4 regions of the Paenibacillus germinis genome follow, and region 1 is predicted to be linked to each of the others. Evidence: riboswitches for the same ligand, from Rfam matches in the RefSeq annotation. Region 1 holds a riboswitch; each other region holds the start of a gene.
The links. A riboswitch is a leader RNA that binds a small molecule or an ion and turns the genes downstream of it on or off. The one in region 1 is predicted to bind cyclic di-GMP.
Positions count from the first base shown of each region.

Region 2: it holds a riboswitch for cyclic di-GMP, as region 1 does, so the genes downstream of both, GC102_RS32025 (PilZ domain-containing protein) here and GC102_RS34490 (response regulator) in region 1, are expected to answer to the same signal.
Region 3: it holds a riboswitch for cyclic di-GMP, as region 1 does, so the genes downstream of both, GC102_RS03215 (C40 family peptidase) here and GC102_RS34490 (response regulator) in region 1, are expected to answer to the same signal.
Region 4: it holds a riboswitch for cyclic di-GMP, as region 1 does, so the genes downstream of both, GC102_RS22575 (putative bifunctional diguanylate cyclase/phosphodiesterase) here and GC102_RS34490 (response regulator) in region 1, are expected to answer to the same signal.

Region 1 covers NZ_WHOC01000176.1:172,047-176,899, reverse strand. The annotation lists gene GC102_RS34505 (oxidoreductase) at 1-1,017, shown strand, start outside; partial or broken gene GC102_RS40440 (ABC transporter permease subunit) at 1,105-1,221, shown strand; gene GC102_RS34495 (HD-GYP domain-containing protein) at 1,346-1,960, opposite strand; gene GC102_RS34490 (response regulator) at 2,371-2,733, opposite strand; cyclic di-GMP riboswitch class I at 2,857-2,945, opposite strand; gene GC102_RS34485 (hypothetical protein) at 3,286-3,633, shown strand; gene GC102_RS34480 (ABC transporter substrate-binding protein) at 3,897-4,853, shown strand, end outside.
Region 2 covers NZ_WHOC01000164.1:56,687-61,539, forward strand. The annotation lists gene ychF (redox-regulated ATPase YchF) at 1-600, opposite strand, end outside; gene GC102_RS32025 (PilZ domain-containing protein) at 679-1,413, opposite strand; cyclic di-GMP riboswitch class I at 1,516-1,603, opposite strand; gene tadA (tRNA adenosine(34) deaminase TadA) at 1,882-2,319, shown strand; gene GC102_RS32035 (DUF1697 domain-containing protein) at 2,336-2,878, opposite strand; gene GC102_RS40780 (DUF1648 domain-containing protein) at 2,912-3,409, opposite strand; tRNA gene GC102_RS32045 (tRNA-Arg) at 3,563-3,636, shown strand; gene GC102_RS32050 (MFS transporter) at 3,849-4,853, shown strand, end outside.
Region 3 covers NZ_WHOC01000019.1:195,300-200,152, reverse strand. The annotation lists gene GC102_RS03225 (thiamine pyrophosphate-dependent enzyme) at 1-1,148, shown strand, start outside; gene GC102_RS03220 (hypothetical protein) at 1,219-1,512, shown strand; cyclic di-GMP riboswitch class I at 1,632-1,719, shown strand; gene GC102_RS03215 (C40 family peptidase) at 1,873-2,826, shown strand; gene GC102_RS03210 (ribonuclease H-like YkuK family protein) at 2,933-3,526, shown strand; gene GC102_RS03205 (ADP-heptose synthase) at 3,675-4,181, shown strand; gene GC102_RS03200 (phosphotransferase) at 4,206-4,853, shown strand, end outside.
Region 4 covers NZ_WHOC01000119.1:54,604-59,456, reverse strand. The annotation lists gene GC102_RS22580 (BMP family lipoprotein) at 1-754, opposite strand, end outside; gene GC102_RS22575 (putative bifunctional diguanylate cyclase/phosphodiesterase) at 1,011-2,546, opposite strand; cyclic di-GMP riboswitch class I at 2,634-2,722, opposite strand; gene ilvA (threonine ammonia-lyase IlvA) at 2,785-4,050, opposite strand; gene GC102_RS22565 (hypothetical protein) at 4,210-4,371, shown strand; gene GC102_RS22560 (S-layer homology domain-containing protein) at 4,527-4,853, opposite strand, start outside.

The sequences.
Region 1 (4,853 bases):
GGCTATGGTTTTTCAGGGAAAACGTTTCATGTGCCGGTTATACAAACTATTAAAGGACTAGAAATATCAAAAATCGTTTCTTCAAATCCCCAAAAAGTAAATGAAGCGTGTCCTGATGCAGTGGTCGTTTCAGATGTTGAACACATATTTTCTGATCCTGCTATTGATCTTATTGTCATAACGACACCCAACACAACCCATTATCCTTTTGCAAAGCAAGCCTTATTATCAGGTAAACATGTTGTAGTTGAAAAACCATTTGTCATTCATTCGGAAGAAGCGCAGGAATTAATCGAAATTGCAACTAGGCATAAAAAAATAATAAGTGTTTTTCATAACAGAAGATGGGACAATGATTTCCTGACCGTCAAGACTAGTGTGGAATCAGGAGTTTTGGGAGAAATATATTCCTATGAAGCACATTATGACCGATATCGCCCTGAAGTAACCAATCGATGGAGAGAGCAAAATATCGAGGGCTCAGGTATGCTTTATGATCTCGGTTCTCATCTTATCGATCAAGCTTTGCATCTATTTGGACTTCCTGAAACGATTTATGGCGATGTGTTTGCTCAAAGAAAAAATTCTGAGGTTGATGATTATTTTCATATCATACTAGGTTATGAAAGATTGAGAGTCATTTTACATTCTAGTTCGATCATCAAGAGCTCCGGACCTAAATTTCAGATACATGGAGATAAAGGCAGTTTTATTAAATATGGTTTGGATTCGCAAGAGGATGCATTAAAGCAAGGTAAGGTGCCGGGCGATGTTCATTGGGGCAAAGATAAAGAAGAATACTATGGGGAGTTAACGATAGGTGTAGGTGATCGTACGCTAAAAGGAAAAATTGAGACCAAAGCAGGCGCTTATGAATCTTATTATCTAGGCATATATCATGCAATTGTTGATAACAAACCAGTACCCGTAAGTGCAAACGATGCAATGAATACCATAAAGGTGATTGAGTTAGTTAAAAAAAGCAGTCAGGAAAAAAGACTTGTCTTATTTGAATAAACGAGGTGCAGCAAGGAAAAATGATAAGATTTGCTACTTTTAAAAGAAAGCGCCCACATTTATATTGACATGAAAGGGGTATAAGGATTCTTTATCTACATAATTGTTCAATTTATACGAACGTTACCGCGCGAGCTATATAAAGCAGCTACTGTCGACGGATGTGGTCCGATCACCATCTATACGCGGATTATTCTGCCTTTGACCAGCCATCGACACTACAACGTTATATTGTCGAAGGTATTGCGACGTCTGGAATCAAATAAGGTAATTTCAATAAAAACCAGGAAATAACACTTTAGTTTTTGTGTTACTACCTGGTTTTTGTCTATTTTTCTCTATTTAAGATCCCAATAAAGAGATCAGCTATATGTGGATCGAATTGTAAACCTTTATTTTTACTAATTTCGCTAATAGCTAATTCTTTATTCAGAGGTTCCCTATAAACACGTGTAGATGTCATAGCATCATAAGAATCTGCAACAGCCATGATGCGAGCGTATAAAGGGATTTCTTCACCTTTTAAACCTTGTGGGTACCCTGTTCCATCATATTTTTCATGATGATATAGAACAATATCCAATATTCCGTTTTTGTTGAATTCAGTTATATGTTTAATTGTTTCGTAGCCGATGACCGGGTGTTTTTGAATAACTTTGAACTCCTCATCCGATAATCGTCCTGTTTTTGAAAGTATATATTCGGGTACACCGATTTTGCCTATATCGTGTAGTAAGCCGCCAACATAAATAGCATCACATTGCTCACTAGAAAGTTTCATCTCATTAGCGATTTTTAAAGCATAACTAGCTACTTTCTCAGAATGTCTTGCTGTGTATGTATCTCTTGAATCTAAGGATTTCGTTAGAGCTGAGATCAAGTCAAAAGTGACTTTTCTCTTTTTCTGGTAATTATTTTCCATCCTAGCCGCAATAAGGGTCATGATCACATACACACACCAGAGAGAAATGAACGAATCCATGGGAGGGAATTGTTTGAATTCTACATAGGACCTCAACAAAACTACCATTGTACAAAGAATGATTAGAAAGACCAGCGGTTTATTCGAAAAGCCGATGCCCAAGAATATAACAGATAGTAGATAGAAAGCATATATATCAAACTCTGGAAAAATAAATACATGTAAAACCGTCATCAGTAGTAGAGTTAGAATGAATCCGTATCGAAATACATAATCACGGCTAAAATATGTGATTACTCTTTCTTTAGATCGTAAATGCATGGGAAATTCCGCCTAACTGTTTAAGTATGTGAATTGCTAAGGTTTTATTATAATGTGGAGGTCCAAAAAGTGGAATGGCGAGGCATTCAGGTGGAGATCTTTGTGGGCATTCACGTATTCAGTACTTTTTTTACAGCTTCAGCTACCCTGTCTTTATCAAAAGGCTTCACAATAAAATCTCTAGCGCCAAGGTTAATGGCTTCAATGACAAAGGATTGTTGCCCCATTGCTGAGACCATAATGATCTTTGAATCGCTCTTGTAACTTTTAATTTCCTTTAATGCAGTAATACCATCCATCTCGGGCATTGTAATATCCAACGTAATGATGTCAGGTGAATGTTGTAAAAACAGAGAGATTGCCTCAAGTCCATTCGATGCTTCGGCTACAATTTCATGCCCTAATTCTAAGAGGATATTCTTAATCATCAATCGCATAAAGATAGAATCATCTACAACCATTAGTTTCGCCATTTTAATTATCACCTTTCAGGGGGACTTTCTACCTAGCTATTTACTGTTATAGATGGCTACCCGTTACATAAGGAAAACTCCCCTTATAAGAAGAATAAGGGGAGTTGTGGATATGTCCCTTCCTTCGGTAACTGGCAAGCATAGCGAAGTATTTCGCCTTAGCTCCTTTAGCTTTGCGTCACTAATTTTCATTAGCTTTGCTCTTATCGTTTAACAGAAGAATTACGATTTATTCATTTATTCTAAAGTATAGCACTCTTAATACTAGTAATAAAGTACTAGTATTAAAGTTGCGGTGAGACTGCCCTTGATTTGTGTTAACCAAGTAAGTGTTATGCTGCCTGAGCGTTTTTTTACGTTTATCTGTCACTACGATCAAGCAATATTTGTAAGACATTCGGGAAATTGGATCATTTAGATGTGTTGTAGGTCAATAACGCCCTTTTTCAGTGAGAAAGACGAACGATTCTCTTGATTAATTCTGAAATCCTATGTATTATTAAGATAGATTTTAACGCATAAGGGTTGATAATTGATCTTGAAGGTGATTCCATGCCACAACTAGATTCTAATGAATACAAGAAGAAGCTGTGTCACCTCTATAACGAAATCTCCAAAGAGTTGTTCGGGTTTGGCACAACACTGCTGAAGGTTTCCATTGATCAAAACATTATTACTTTTCATGCCAAGCACCGCCGCTCACCACGTTCAACCGCATTAGAGGGCGAGGCGCCAACGCTCAAACACGAAGTCGATTTTTATATGTCCTCTATATACAAGAAGAGAATCCGGGACAGGCTGGAGCAAGAACTTGGCTTATCCATGGATGCCGTATTAAGGGACTATGATCCGCCGACGCAATGGGCAATCACGAACATTATTCTTAAACAAACCGAATAGTTTAGTCGGGCGGTGTTCTCTTTTGATTTATCTTAAGAGGAAACCACATGTATACCAATAGATGTCACTTTACATTGTTTACAATGAAGAGTGCTCTTGATTAGAAGCTTCTTTCTATCAAGGGTACTTTTCTTTTTTTTGTATAGCTGGATTTAAGGCGAAACGCGCATATATCTGGGGTCTTGAGTAATACTAGTAAAAATTTAACAGGGGATTCACGCATTAAAATCATACATGATAAAACTTGGGAGGACGATGAAATGATGAGACAAAAAATGGTTCGTGGTTTAATTTCTTTATCTGTAGTAGGACTAGCCTTGACAGGTTGCGGCACAGCGCCAGCGAAGGACCAGGGTAATACAAGTGGAGCTACAACAGCACCCACAGCAGCTGCCACAGCGGCATCCAAAGGGGAACCTACAACATTAATCATTTCCACCTGGGGTTTTGCGGATGATTTCTTTAAGAAAGAAGTGTACGCACCATTTGAGAAAGAACATAATGCTAAGATCGTTCTAGAAATAGGCAACAACGCAGAACGTTTGAACAAAGTGAAACAAGGCAGCTCTAGTGTGGATCTCATTTATTTATCCGACTATTACGCACAACAAGGAATTGAAGCTGGACTGTTCGATAAGATCGACCGCAGTCGTATTCCAAACTTGAAAGACATTTATGATTTGGCTAAGGCGCCACTAGGTGAAGATTACGGTCCTGCGTACACGGTAGGTCGATTGGGTATTGCCTACAATCCGAAAGCAACTACCAAAGAGATCAAGTCATGGAGCGACCTCTGGAGCCCTGAGCTTTCCAAGAAGCTGACACTTCCTAACATCACGTCAACAACAGGTCCAATGGTTTTGGATGCAGCATCTGTTGTCGCGGGTAGCACGACGTTTAATGAGGATCAAGCTTTCGCAAAGGTTAAGGAAGTGAATAAAGGAGTCGTTAAATACTACGGCCAAACTTCCGAATTCGTTAACATGTTCTCGCAAGGGGAAATTGCAGCTGGACCTATCATGGAAATGTATGTGAAGGATTTGAAAGCGGCTGTTCCAGAAACGAAGTTCGTCTCCCCGCAAGAAGGAGCTTACGCCGTTATGAACACGGTCAACGTGATTAAAGGAAGTAAAAATAAGCAGCTTGCTGAAGATTTCATCAACTGGCATTTGAGCAAGGAAGTACAGGAGAAATCAGCAAAAGCAAAAGTAGATTCACCT
Region 2 (4,853 bases), on a different contig from region 1:
TTTCATGGTCAATAAATGAAGGTCGCGCACGAGAAGTTTCTCATCTTCGCTGAGATCCAGACTGCGTGCCGGTTTATCTGCATAAAGCGCTTCTTTAATACGCTCTAAACACTCCACTTCAGCAACAACCTTTTTGTCGCCGCCCTTGAGGTTTTTGCGTGAACGCTCGATCTTCTTCTCTACCGACTCAATATCTGCCAAAATCAATTCAAGATTAATCGTTTCGATATCGCCGATCGGGTCAACTTTACCGGAAACGTGAGTAATATTATCATCTTCAAAACAACGAACAACATGCACAATGGCATCCACTTCACGAATGTGTGCCAAAAATTTATTTCCAAGCCCTTCGCCTTTGCTCGCACCCTTTACTAAACCCGCAATATCAACGAATTCAAAGGCTGTCGGGACAATGCTCTTAGGCACAACGATCTCTACCAGCTTCTGCAATCTCTCGTCTGGTACTTCAACTACCCCAACATTCGGATCGATCGTACAAAACGGATAATTCGCAGATTCTGCCCCCGCCTGTGTAATTGCATTAAACAATGTCGATTTTCCTACGTTCGGTAGACCGACGATACCTGCTTTCAAAGCCATTGTAGTTACAACTCCTTAATTTTCGAAAATCATCCTTCTTATTATATAGCACTTGGAACTCAAAAAAAAGCCTGAAGGCTATTGATTCGCCGCAGACTTTTTTTCCGTTGCTTTTTTAAATTGCGCTTCCCGCTTCTGTACGAAGTAAGTTTCGATCTGATTCGTAAGGATAAAACCCCTTAGCGCATTGGTTTTTTCCTGCGGAATGTCGATATAACTAGCCCCATAATAGAAATCATTTTCAACCTTTTCTTTTCTTACAATTTCCATCGAACAAGTCATCGTAAAGCCCAAATCCAGCTCAACTTCGAGGTGGGAATGCTTTTGAACGATCTTATCAACCATAGAATTATCATTAATGGTAAATCCTAAGCCGTTAATGGATATATTTTTGATTGAAATACCAAGTGGGTTTTCAAAGTGATGTTTATTCCTTTTATTCATATCCTGAAGTCCGAATAAGAGACCTGTATGTTTCACATCCACACGAGGGAATTCCCTTTTTTCTGCAAATTTCTTGCGATTTTCAGGTGGATTAATGACAATGACGGAGCCGAATTCTTTGGCAACAACGGTTGTATTCATCACAAACAAGCCGGATTTGGTATAAACCGTCATTTTCGCTTTATCACCAAGTTGAAAGACATCGTATTCCGGTAGTTCCACCTCAATAATGTCTCCGAGTGCATAAGTTAGTACGCCAGTGGCTACGAAATCATCCTTTCCCAATACAGCCTTACTATCGATTAGTACATCAGCGTCATATCCCTCCTTGCTTCCGTAATATTTCATGATGTTATACCCGTTGGCCATTATAATTAACACCTCTCCCTTTACCCAAGTTATTCCCTATATAAAAATAAACTGCCCCTTATGAAGGAGCAGCCTATTACCTTAATCAAGAAAGCATCGATTTTCGGTAACCAGGCTGCCATAGTTCCAAAGGAACCGTAGACCCTTAGCTTTGCGTCCTTGCTTTTCAACAAGTTTGCCATTTTCGAACCTTGCTATTTACTTCTACCTATCACGTTCTATATGGTCTAAAAGACCTACTAATATCTATCATTATACCTAGCACAGTTGCTATTATCAACAAAATTCCTTGCATAGCTGATCATTTTGTTGTATGTAATGTAGAAAGATTAAATATCCACAGCTTTTTAAGTTATCCACAAAGCTATCCACAGGTTGTTAACAACGGAATGAATGTTCGATTGTTATGCACATGTGGATAAAAATATATTAGCGAGGTGTCCCCCTGTGGATGAACATATCCCCTGGATGAAAGAAGCGATTCAAGAGGCTCTCAAAGCCGAAGCTATCCGAGAAGTACCGATTGGAGCGGTCGTTGTCCACCAAGGTCAAATCATCGGCCGCGGCTACAATTTGCGTGAAACAACCCTAGATCCTCTCGCTCATGCCGAAATGATCGCCATCAAACAAGCGAGCGAACATCTGGGGGCCTGGCGGCTTTTGGATTGCCAGCTCTACGTCACCCTAGAGCCTTGCCCAATGTGTGCGGGTGCGATTGTCCAATCGCGGATTCCTCAGGTCATCTACGGCACCATTGATCCGAAGGCCGGCTGTGCCGGAACGCTCATGAATTTGCTGCAGGAGGACCGGTTCAATCACCGAGTCGATGTCATTAGCGGCGTTTTGCAAGAAGAGTGTTCAACGATGCTTACCCAATTTTTCCGTAAATTACGCGGTAAAGCTTAGAAGTCCTGCTTTACTTCTAACTCTGCATCGCCGATGCCAACTCAGCCAGTTTGTTCATCGTATTCCAATTGCGTGTTGTCGCCGTATCCCCAAGCTTCTGGATATTGCTCGCAAGTTTCGAATCCAGAACGCTTTGACGAAATAGATAATAAATCTCACGCCCATTGATCTGGAATTCATCGACATCGCTTACTCCTTTGGATAAGATGTCGGCGGTTTGTTGCGGAGGATATTCCGATAGCACAGAAATTTGTATCGTTTCGCCTTCTAATAAAGCATCCACTTCATATGGACAAGTCGCAAGAATCTGCGCCAGCTCCTCTACCGTACGCAAAATGACGGAAGGTGAAACGCCTACAGCTTTGCTGATCTCCTGCTCGATACGTTGGCGCAGCGGTTCCACCGCCTCCTCCGACATGAACAAGACATTGCCACTTTGCAAATACGTTTGCACCTTAGCAAGTCCCGCCACTTCCAGTGTCTTTTTCAAATCCGCCATCTTGATTTTGTTCTTTCCTCCTACGTTAATACCACGCAGAAAACCAATGTAAACTTTCATTTCGGCATCCTCTTCCTTTGATCTAATTATGCATTACTTTAGTTTGATGGATCGAATGAAAAAGAAAATAACCGTACCCAGAATTAAAAGCAATACAATGCTAAATATCCATATATTTAAAGCAACACTATTTCCCCTTGCAATTTGGATAAGGGTCCATTCGACATACCCAAACAACACAACGATCAGCATCTTTAAACAGTTCATGAATAAGCGTGCATTACCATATTGCCAGGTGGCATTTTCATTCGTAATTTTGTAAGGATAATTAAAGGTATGGGGATATTTGCTTAAGACAGTTAAACCTATATAGAGGATCAAGGTTATCACTGGCAGCAGAAAAAGACTGAATTTGTTTCCCCAACCGTCCTCTTTCCCTTGACCGTTAAAATGTATGGGTATTCTTTCTGGTATCAGGGTCCAGACATAGGCTAAATATCCGAAAGTACACAAAATGACTAGGATGGATACTCCATCTAGAATTTTTTCTGTTATTGTTTTTGAAATTATGAATACAGGTCGTTTTTCCAAAATGACACTTCCTCTCTATTCAAAATAAAGGAAATTAAAGTTAATCCCTAACCTATTCTTCATTTCAAATGAACATTCCTTGTCCCGAAGAAAAACCACCCTACTCAAAAGGTTGCGCCACGAAAGCCTTCGTGCTATCATAATTCTTGCCATGCGCCCGTAGCTCAGCAGGATAGAGCAACAGTTTCCTAAACTGTAGGCCGGATGTTCGAATCATCTCGGGCGCGTATACGAAACACCAAACAGAGCCACCTCAAACAGGTGACTCTTTTTTTACGTACTATTTCAATTTACAAGGCACATTCATTTCCACCCATTGTCTTTTTTTTGCAAACATCCAATCATAGCCTTGCTGCAATCGATGTTCTATAATAAAACGATAGATTTATTAGTCCTCATTTCGATTCAAGAACTTAATCCGAAAGGAGCTCCCTCTTCGATGACAAGCATCAAAGCTTCATCCTCCTATCGCATTCCGCTCTTTTGTATAGTCACATTGCTGTTCTGGATGTCGATGTATACGAGCGTTCCCATTATGGCGCCTTACGTAGAATTCCTTGGCGGGAACCACCAGTTGGCCGGATGGATTGTCGGCATGTACGGGATCTCCCAAATGCTGCTGCGAATTCCCGTAGGTATCATGTCAGACCGGTTTCATAAGAGGAAGCTATTTATTACCTTTGGCCTGCTATTCACGGCTATAACCGGTTTAGGACTATGGATCACTCATGATTTCACATGGATCCTTATTCTCCGAGCACTGGCAGGCGCAGCCGCGGCAACCTGGGTTGATTTCACCGTATTATTTACGAGTTACTATAAGCATGAAGATTCAACGAAAGCGATCGGAACGATCTCCTTCTTCAATTCACTTGGGCAGGTTTTCGGTATTCTCGGTGCAGGGTGGGCGGCAGATTCCTTCGGCTGGGAGGCCGTCTTCATTTTGGGAGCTGTGCTTGGCTTGCTGGGGATGATTGGATCCCTTTTCCTAGTAGAAAAAGTTGAGCTCGATGCGCCTAAAATTACGATGCGCGGTATCAGTGACGTTGCGACAGACCGTACGCTGCTGTTCGTTTCCTTACTCGCTATCTTGTCGCAAGTCCTCATATTCGCAACAGTTTTCGGATTTACGCCCGTTTATGCAACCCAGCTTGGAGCTGATAAATTCTCCTTGTCGATGCTCTCGTTATTTGCCAACGTACCGGTAGCGCTAGCGTCCTTATTTGGCGGGCGGCGATGGGCTGTCCGGTACGGGGAGAAACGCATGGTTGTATGGGGTTTTATTCTTATGGGGATATTTACATTTACGATTCCTTTTACGCATCACCTTTGGGTGCTGATGGTTACACAGGCTTTTGCCGGCTTTGGTCGCGGTCTTTCTTTTACCTTACTCATGGGGATGAGTATTAAACATATGCCTGCGGATAAGCGGGCGACGGCAATG
Region 3 (4,853 bases), on a different contig from region 1:
TGTTCCAATTTGCCATTGACGCTGTACAAAGCGGCAAGGTGGAAGTTCCCTTCGATTACTACGGCCACACGCCAGGTGATCCTTCGAAAGCGCCGAAGAGGGTGTTGACGCCGATGAAGTATGAGGATTTGAAGACGGGACTCATAACGGTAACGCCGGATGAGAACACGGGCAAGCTGAATGTTCGTATCCCGCCATTACGTGCATTGACGAAGAAACCGAAGCGTATTGCTCCGGGGCATGGCGCATGTCCAGGCTGCGGTATTTTCTCCGGCTTGGAGCTGTTTTTCAAAGGAATTGAAGGCGATATTGTCTCGATCTTCCATACAGGCTGTGCGATGGTTGTAACGACGGGTTATCCGTATTCGGCTCACAAAGCGACATATATTCATAACCTGTTCCAGAACGGCGCAGCGACCCTCTCAGGAGTTGTGGAGATGTTCTGGGAGCGCAAGCGTCGTGGCGAACTCGACCATTTGGGTTTGAAGGACGATTTCACCTTCGTGATGATCACTGGTGATGGCGGGATGGATATCGGCATGGGGCCTGCTATCGGGGCGGCTTTGCGCAATCATAAAATGATTATTCTCGAGTACGATAACGAGGGGTACATGAATACGGGAGCTCAGTTGTCTTATTCGACGCCGATGGGTCATCGTACATCGACATCGAACGTTGGGAAGCATCAGGGTGGTAAAGTGTTCCATCACAAGGATACAGCCCAAATTATGGCCGCTACCCATATTCCATATGTATTTACGGGGTCGGAAGCGTATCCGCAGGATCTTGTGAAGAAGGCCGCGAAAGCACAATGGTACGCCCAAAATGAGGGATTGGTGTATGGGAAAATTCTCATTGCCTGTCCGCTCAATTGGCTGTCTGATGACCAGGAGGGCTCCAATATCGTCGGAGCTGCGGTAGATTCCTGCTTCTTCCCGCTCTATGAAGTGGAGCACGGGGTTACGTCAATCACGTATAATCCGGAGGATAAGAGCAAGAAGATTCCACTATCGGATTGGCTCAAGACGATGGGGAAAACGAAGCATATGACGAAGCCTGAATATGAGGGTTCCCTGAAATCATTCGAAACGGAAGTCGAACGTCGTTGGAATATGTTAAAAGCCAAGCATGAGAATGCTTATTTATAAGTCGTCATCATAAAAATGAAGGCACATTCACCTCTGTGGTGAACGTGCCTTTTTATCGGAGGAATGAAAGATGCCCTATGTGTTGCAGCACAAAATATCGCAGCAGATTTTCACATGTACACTTGTCAATCACTACGGTTTAGCCTATTATGGCGTTAAATTTTGGCCGGAATTAGAAGAGGCTGAGCAGCAAATTCCTGCTTTTCTGCACAGCATGGAGGGAATGGAGCCGGATGCATGGCATGTGACTGAGCTCGAGGAAGGGGAAATGAAGCTCTGCAATGTGAAGTTGAAAAATGACCCTAATTTGCAAGTGTTTTGGCCTCAAACACGAAAACCGGAAGTCCGTAAACTGGAAAAATAAACCGTGACGTCAATAGGTACGCAGCCACTATGAGTACGACAAGAAACGCAACCTTTCGCCTATATTCGTGAAGAATCCCCTCAAACTATAATAAGGATGCGAAAGAAAAAATTAACATCACAACGAAATGGCAAACCGATCGAAAGTTTGGGACGCAAAGCTACAGGGGCTCTCGAGCCATAGGCACAGTGCTAGCCAGCCGCCAAATGCGATGGGAACCTTCTACAAGAAGAGGATGACCCAGCTGAGGCAAACGGGTCATTCTTTTTACGATATAGAGGAGGTGTCAAGTTCAAATTATCCATTTCGTCAGTGAATCAGATACATCTAGAGCGAAATCAACCTATGGAGGAAGACACGATGAGAAAATGGACAATGGTTATCGGAATGCTTGTTTTAGCGCTTACTTTTGTAGTCCCTGCAGCCATTCAGGCAAATGAGGGGATAACGACAAAGGCACAAATTGTTTCGGGGGTAAGTTTCAGGGATCAAGCTAGTACTTCAAGCAATGTTATACGTTTATTGAAAGCAAACGAAATTGTCACCGTCACGGATTATGTAACGACGAATTGGTATCAAATTAAAGATGCTCACGGTGTGAGCGGCTATGTTTCAACGAATAGCAAATACATAAAAATAACTAGCAATGCGGAAATCATCTATGGCGTAAACTTTCGCACACTTCCAGCATCTGAGTCCGGTTCCAAGGTTATTCGGATGCTTAGTAGAGGGGAGGACATCCTCGTAACAGCAAAAGTCAATGACAGCTGGTATAAAATTCAAGACGCTAATGGAACTAGCGGGTATGTAAGCACAAATAGTAAATACATAAGCACTGATTTCTCAGTCATCAAACCCAATCTACCTCTCGCCGAAAAAATTGAAGCCGTTATTGCAGCTGGCCAAGTTTACTTAGGCACTCCTTATGAATTTGGTTCTGAACGCAACGATACCACGACCTTCGATTGCTCGGATTTCATTCAAACGATGTTCTGGGATGCTCTACGATTCTCCGTACCTAGCGATTCACAAGCACAAGGCAACTATGTTAAATCGTTAGGTCCTGTTAGGAAGGATTGGGCAAGTTTGAAACGTGGAGATCTGATGTTCTTCAGCAGCTACAAAGGGAGTAAAGCATCAGATTATGATAACGTGAACGTTCTTACAGAACCGATCACGCATGTTGGACTTTATTTAGGAAATGGGAATATACTGCATACGTATTCGATCGAATCCGGTGGAGTTCGTACGGATACGATCGATGGGAAGCAATGGGAAAATCGATTTTTGTTCGGCGGCAGTGTTTTACGATAAGTGATGGTTCGATCAGAGGAATTTTGCCATATACTATAGATAGGGGCGGATGCAGCTTCAGCATCCGCTTCTTCCTCATTCTAAGGAGAAAGGAAGAACCTTATCTTTGAAACCTTTGACGACGACCCATCCACTGGAATTTCGGAACACAACGGAAAGAGGACTTAACCTAGATACCGTACACGATCGTATTCTACAATTCATGCGTCACGACCCCGTAGCAACCTACAAATTTATTATTGGTACGGATTGTCAGGTACACACAGGTCATACGAAATTCATTACCGGTGTAGTTATCCAGCGGTTAGGAAAAGGAGCGTGGGCGTGTTATCGTCAAGTCATCGTTCATCGGGCCCTACATTCGATTAAGGAAAAGCTTTCGATGGAAACTGCTTTGAGTGAAGAGATTGCCATGTATTTTGATGAGTCTAAGCGTCAGGATATGGAAAACATTATTCTTCCACATCTGTATCAAGGTGCTTCCTTCGACATGTTTATTCATATTGATGCCGGTGACGATGAAAATAAGAACAGGACAGCTAAATTCGTCCAAGAAATGGTGCGTAGAGTGGAATCTGTCGGTATGGTTCCTGTTATTAAACCAGATTGTTATGTAGCTTCGGCCTATGCCAATCGTTTTTCGAAGAAGCCGTATCAGCCAATTTATGAGAATCATGAGGTCATCGATGGCATCCTATAAGAGAAATAGAAACCGTTAGTTCGAATTGGTCACCTCGATCATAAGAACTGACGGTTTTGTTTGGCCCAAGAAGGTTGTGAAAAGAGGATTCCTCAGCTTCTTAGCGAAATAATGCTTTTACAAGGTTAGAGAGAAAGGGGAGAACAAGATGAGCAAAACATTTATAATAGAAGCCGTTATGCTAGCGGTGCATGGTCAATTAATGCTGCCTGGGCAGCCTGTTACTTATGTGATACCTTATACCAGCATTCAGGAGTTATACGAGCTTCAGACAGGCTCTGAGCCGATTATGTTAGAGGAAGAAGACGATGGTTTCGTTAAGCAAATGATTGGTGAGCTGATTGCTTTCTTCGAAGAAGCGTTTAATAAGAAAAAAATTGAAAAAGCATTAACTGTTCCATGGCGGAAAAGCCCACCTTTGCCAATTAATGAGCATGTCACCTTGATGGTTGTATTTGCGATTGACAATGAAGAGTATGGGGACAATTTCGACCCGATTGAAACCGAATTAATTCTGACGTCGATCAAAGAACAGGCTGCTCTGCTAACTGACCAGCTAGATTTCATTGAACGTATGGTTCAAGCAGGAATTCCAGTCGAAGCTTATGACGTAGAGGATTTTGAATTTGCGGTAGAAGGTGACAATCAGGTTTAGAAAGAGGAGTTGAGGAATGCAATTATGCGTGTCAAAGATCAAGAGGAGCAATTAACCTCACTGCCAACATACTGGTTTCCAGCTCAAACATGGTCCATGCGTGTTGGCGCGGGAGGTATGAATAATACAACTCGGTTCGTAGACGTGGAAGGTACTTCCTATGTTCTTCGATTGTACGAAACTCATCGTGACATGGACAAAATAATTTTCGAGCATAGTGTTCTTTTGGCTTTAGATAAAGAAAAAGATAAGCTTCCCTTTCGTGTGCCTGTGCCCGTAGAGCTACCAGCTGGGGGAACTGTTGTTCGATTAGACGCTAAGGAAGGCAAACTGGCTGCCTTATTTACGTACACAGATGGCTGCAATCCTACTTGGGGGAATACGCATCAACTGCAGCAATTCGGAGTAGCTGTCGGAAAGCTGTCATCTGCTCTGGCTGCGATTTCCATGGAACTTGAACCTGTCTACCCACCTTACTATGAAATTGAACATATCCATCCCCGCTGCACGCCAGATGCGATTCAAGAGTTCTGTCTTCATCCACCAGAACCATTCAGGAAGCAGCGCGATGAGCTTTCCTATATATTTGGACGATTTGCTGCTTTTTATAAGGCAATTCCTGATCTTCGGAAGCTTCCACATCAACTCGTTCATGGTGATATCAACGGGTCT
Region 4 (4,853 bases), on a different contig from region 1:
TGAATACACCATTACCTGTGGAACCAGCTGCGTGGAAAATAACATCAGCGCCATCGTTGTAGATCGTAGCTGCTGCTGCTTTACCAAGGTCTGGCTTGTCAAAAGCGCCTGTATAGTTAATTTGAACTTTAGCATTTGGATTAACCGCTTTAACGCCAGCTACGAAACCAGCTTCAAAACGTTTGATAACCGGGATGTCGATACCGCCAACGAAACCGATTTTGTTTGATTTTGTTGTTAAACCTGCAACTACCCCAACAAGGTAAGATCCTTCTTGCTCAGAGAATGTTACGGATTCTACGTTCGGAGCTTCAACGACATTATCAATGATCGCTAATTTAGCATTTGGGTTTTGTGTTGCTACTGTTTTTAGTGCATCGCCCATCAAGAAGCCGATACCCCAAGTCAGGTTGTAGCCGTCTTTAACGAACTGGTTTAAGTTAGGCGTGTAATCTGCATCGCCTTTACTTTCAAGGTTTTTCACTTTAACGCCTGTTTGTTTCTCAAGTGCCTTCAAACCTTCCCATGCACTTTGGTTAAAAGATTTATCGTTGACGCCACCAATATCGGTAACCATTCCGATTTTGAAGTCTTTACCGCTATTGTTGCTTGGCGCTGCCGATGCTGTTGCTGCTGCAGAAGTAGCTGGAGTTGCTGAAGCCGCCGGTTTCGTTTCTTCTTTTTTGGCACAGCCGGAAAGAGCCAATGCAGAAACCGTTACAGCCATAAGAGCTGTTGAAAGCATTTTCTTCATCATTATTACCCCCATAGAATCATTTAATTTAAAACCATGAAATCTTACATTGTAGGTTGACCAAAATTAGTTAAATTATGTAAGACTGGCTATAGATGAGTGTATCATTTTGAAACCCAAGATAAAAGCGATACACCAGCAAAATAACATAATTCGTTATGTCATACAAGTTGACATGGTCTTTTTGTAAGCCCATACAATATAGGTTCCAAGCCCCAATTATTTATTATACTACCACTGGTTAATAAAATCTAGATTACCCTTTGTTAATTTTATCGTTCATAAGTCTCAGGAATTGTTCGGGTCCTAAAGGGCTACTAAACAGCATTCCTTGCACTTCCGTACACTGCAAAAGTCTTAAGTGCTCCAGTTGTTCTTCTGTTTCAACACCCTTTGCAATTAAGTTTAGACCTAGGCGGTGAGCCATGCGAATAATGGCAGCAGCCAGCAGCTGATTCTCATCGTCGTCTACCAAATCCCGGATCAATGTGCTATCCAATTTAACACTATCGAGCGGCATACCTTCGAGCCCGCTTCGTGTAAATAGGCCTGTACACAAGTCATCCATAACGATACGAACACCGAATTTCTTTAGCAGAATCAATTTCTCGCTAGCCTCTTGTACATTGGAAGATGTGATACTTTCCGTAAGGTCCAGTTCCACCAACATAGGATCAACACCTGTTTCTTTCAAAACAACAGCAATTTCCTCCATAAAATGCTCATCTTTAAATTGCGAAGCCGTTACTGATAGGGTCATTCTCAGCGGTGTGTAGCCCTCGTCCTGCCAGACTCTCATCTGTCTGCACGCCGTTCGTACAGCCCATTTCCCGATGGGTATCATGAACCCCATTTCCTCGGCCGCTTTCTTCCAATCCATGCTAGGTGCGAGGTCGTCCCCCTTGCTCCAATGAATGATCGCTTCCATTCCGATTAATTTCCGGTTTGTTATTTCATATTGAGGCTGATATAGGATTTCGAATTGATTGTTATCTAAGGCCGATCGAAGCTCTTTCTCCATGTGAGCTTTGCTCTTCACCATGGCATCGATGTCAGAGGCATAGAATTGGAACTGGTTATGTCCCCGGTTCTTGGCCGCATACATCGCTTCATCTGCATACGCCATAAGCTGCTCAGGCAGCTTACCGTCTAACGGATACAGCGCTATCCCTATACTAGCTGTTATGGTTACTGGCATTCCATCAAGGATAAAAGGCTTTTCCAGAGCCATTTGAATTCGGGAAGCTACAACTCTTGCATCTTCAGGCTTTGCAAAAGATTCTAGTAATATAGTAAACTCGTCGCCACCTTGACGGTACACCGTATCGGATCCACGCAGGCAGCCCAGCAAACGTTCTGCTGCAAGGCGAATTAAACGATCACCATAGGCATGACCTAATGAATCGTTGACATCCTTGAATCTGTCCATGTCCAAGAACATAACAGCCGCCAGTTGTTCATTACGCTGCGCATGCAGGAGCGCTCGCTCCAATCGGTCATTAAACAATCGGCGATTGGGTAATCCCGTCAATGTATCATGATAGGCCAGAAAGGCTAGTTGTTTACTCTTTTCTTCCTCTTCTTTACTAATAAGAAGCAGTTTTCGGACACTCTTCGCAAAAAATAGACAGATTAGTGCTTGAACAAGCACACTAATGAAAACGTAAGGCGAAAAGGAGAAAGAAGAAGCAGCAAGTAGATTAACGGTCAACAAAAAGAAGCCCAGCACGCCCAAATAGACCAACGTTTGCGCTTTCATATGCTGTATCCAATTAGAAAATATGCCTCTCATTCTTGAACCTCCTTATTTGATATGAAAAAAACGGCTATTCCAAATCGGAATAGCCGTAGGTGTACCTGTTTAGGTAAACTGCAACCTGTCGGCAGCCCAGCCATCATTGTTGCGAGGGCAACCTTAGATCTGCAGCTTTGCGTCCTTACCTTTCGATAAGTTTGCCTTTTACGATATTAAGGGAATAAATGGGACTAATTAACTATATCATATTCATTCCACGTTTGGCTATTTTTCCTTAAATAAGCAAGTTAAATAGCTTGGGGTCCTTATTTATTTCTATATAGCCATAATCTTTCTGGGATAGGCGCTCAATAAGCCCCTCATAATCATCTTTATTTTTGAGTTCAATGCCGACCAGCGCCGGGGCATCGTCCCGGTTATTTTTTTTCGTATACTCAAACCGTGTTATGTCGTCTGTAGGTCCCAAAACTTCTTCCAGAAATTCGCGCAATGCCCCAGCACGCTGCGGGAAATTAAGAATAAAGTAGTGCTTCAAGCCTTCATACACGAGCGATCTCTCTTTAATCTGCTGCATACGGTCAATGTCATTGTTGCCGCCGCTTATGATACAGACCACATTCTTACCGCGAATCTGCTCCCGATAGGCATCGAGTGCTGCAACCGGGAGTGCGCCAGCGGGCTCTATAACAATCGCGTTATTGTTGTAAAGCTCCAGAATGGTTGTACATTCTTTTCCGGAAGGGACAATTACGATATCCTCCAGCTTTTCTTTGCAAATGTCAAAAGTAAGCTCGCCGACCTGCTTCACGGCAGCACCGTCTACGAACTTCTCGATCGTGGATAAGGTTACTACCTTCCCCTGCTTGAGCGCTTCCGTCATGCTTGCCGCTCCTTCTGGCTCAACACCGATGATGCGCGTTCGTGGAGAAACACTATCCACATAGGTCGCAACTCCCGCTACCAGGCCGCCTCCGCCAATCGTTGCGAAGATAAAGTCAGGAGATTCGGGCATTTGATTCAATATCTCGAGGCCAACCGTGCCTTGACCGGCAATCGTGCGGACATCATCGAAAGGGTGTATGAACACCTTATTCTCTTGAGCACAGTAAGCTTTGGCATGGTTAGAGGAATCATCGAATGAATCACCTGTGAGAATAACTTCAACAAAAGATCCGCCAAATAGCTTAACTTGGGAAATCTTTTGTCTAGGTGTTGTCGTCGGCATGAAGATTTTGCCTTCAATACCGAGCTGTTTACAGGAATAAGCCACACCCTGCGCATGATTGCCGGCGCTCGCACAGACGACACCCGCTTCGCGTTCCTCTGGTGTTAAGCTTTGAATCACATTATACGCTCCACGAATTTTGAAAGAACGAACAATTTGCATATCTTCACGTTTAAGATAAACGTTGCATTCATACAAGTTAGAGAGCAGCTCATTGCGTTGCAAAGGCGATGGTTCGATCACCCTGCTGAGCACATGATTGGCCCTAATAATATCTTCCAAACCTACTTTACTGGAAACAACCATTTTTCTCATACTCCCTTTCTCCACATTGTACTATTAAAGTTTTAAAGATTATTGTAACACAACTCTGCCCGACTGTACGAAAATAATATTGGTATAGTTTTTTCCTGTGTTTCACTTCACGCCTAGCAGGGTATTACATAGCATTACAACTTCAAAGGAGTGATTCAAATGTCGACTCAGCCTCGCAATTTCGATATCGAAGAACGCCATGTGGAGAAAAAATCGGATTCCAGTCTAGTTGCTTCTACTTTCATCAAATATGCTGCTTACATCGTCATCATTTTCGGCGTTCTGTATTTCTTAGTTCGATATGTATTCCCAATGTTCTAGAGCTTGGACGTAAGTTGTGTGTGTCCTCATCAAAGGGAGCATGTTCACATCTGGAGCCTGCTCAACCACAAGAAGCCTCAAACCCACTAGTAAGTGGATTTAGAGGCTTCTTGTATTGGTTATAAGAGGAGTTAGTTAACTCCTACATCCACTATTTAGTAATAGTAACGAGGCTGCTCCTGAAGCTCAGACCGTCTTTGCAAAAAGCGGTAAAAGGCACTGGCCGCTTGTGCTTTCGTCACTTCTTGCTGGGGTGCAAATTGTCCATCGTTCAGAGACATAATATTCAGCCCCACCACAATAGCTGCATCACCAACATGCTTAAGCTTAGCAGCATCTGCGATATTACCATTGAAAATGCCATCGAACTTCGTCAAGCTCTTGTAGCCAAGCGCCTTCACGATCAGCTGTGCCATTTCTTCCCGATTCATCGCAGCTTCTGGATTAAATTCAGCACCTACATCTAGCAAACCGCGATCAAC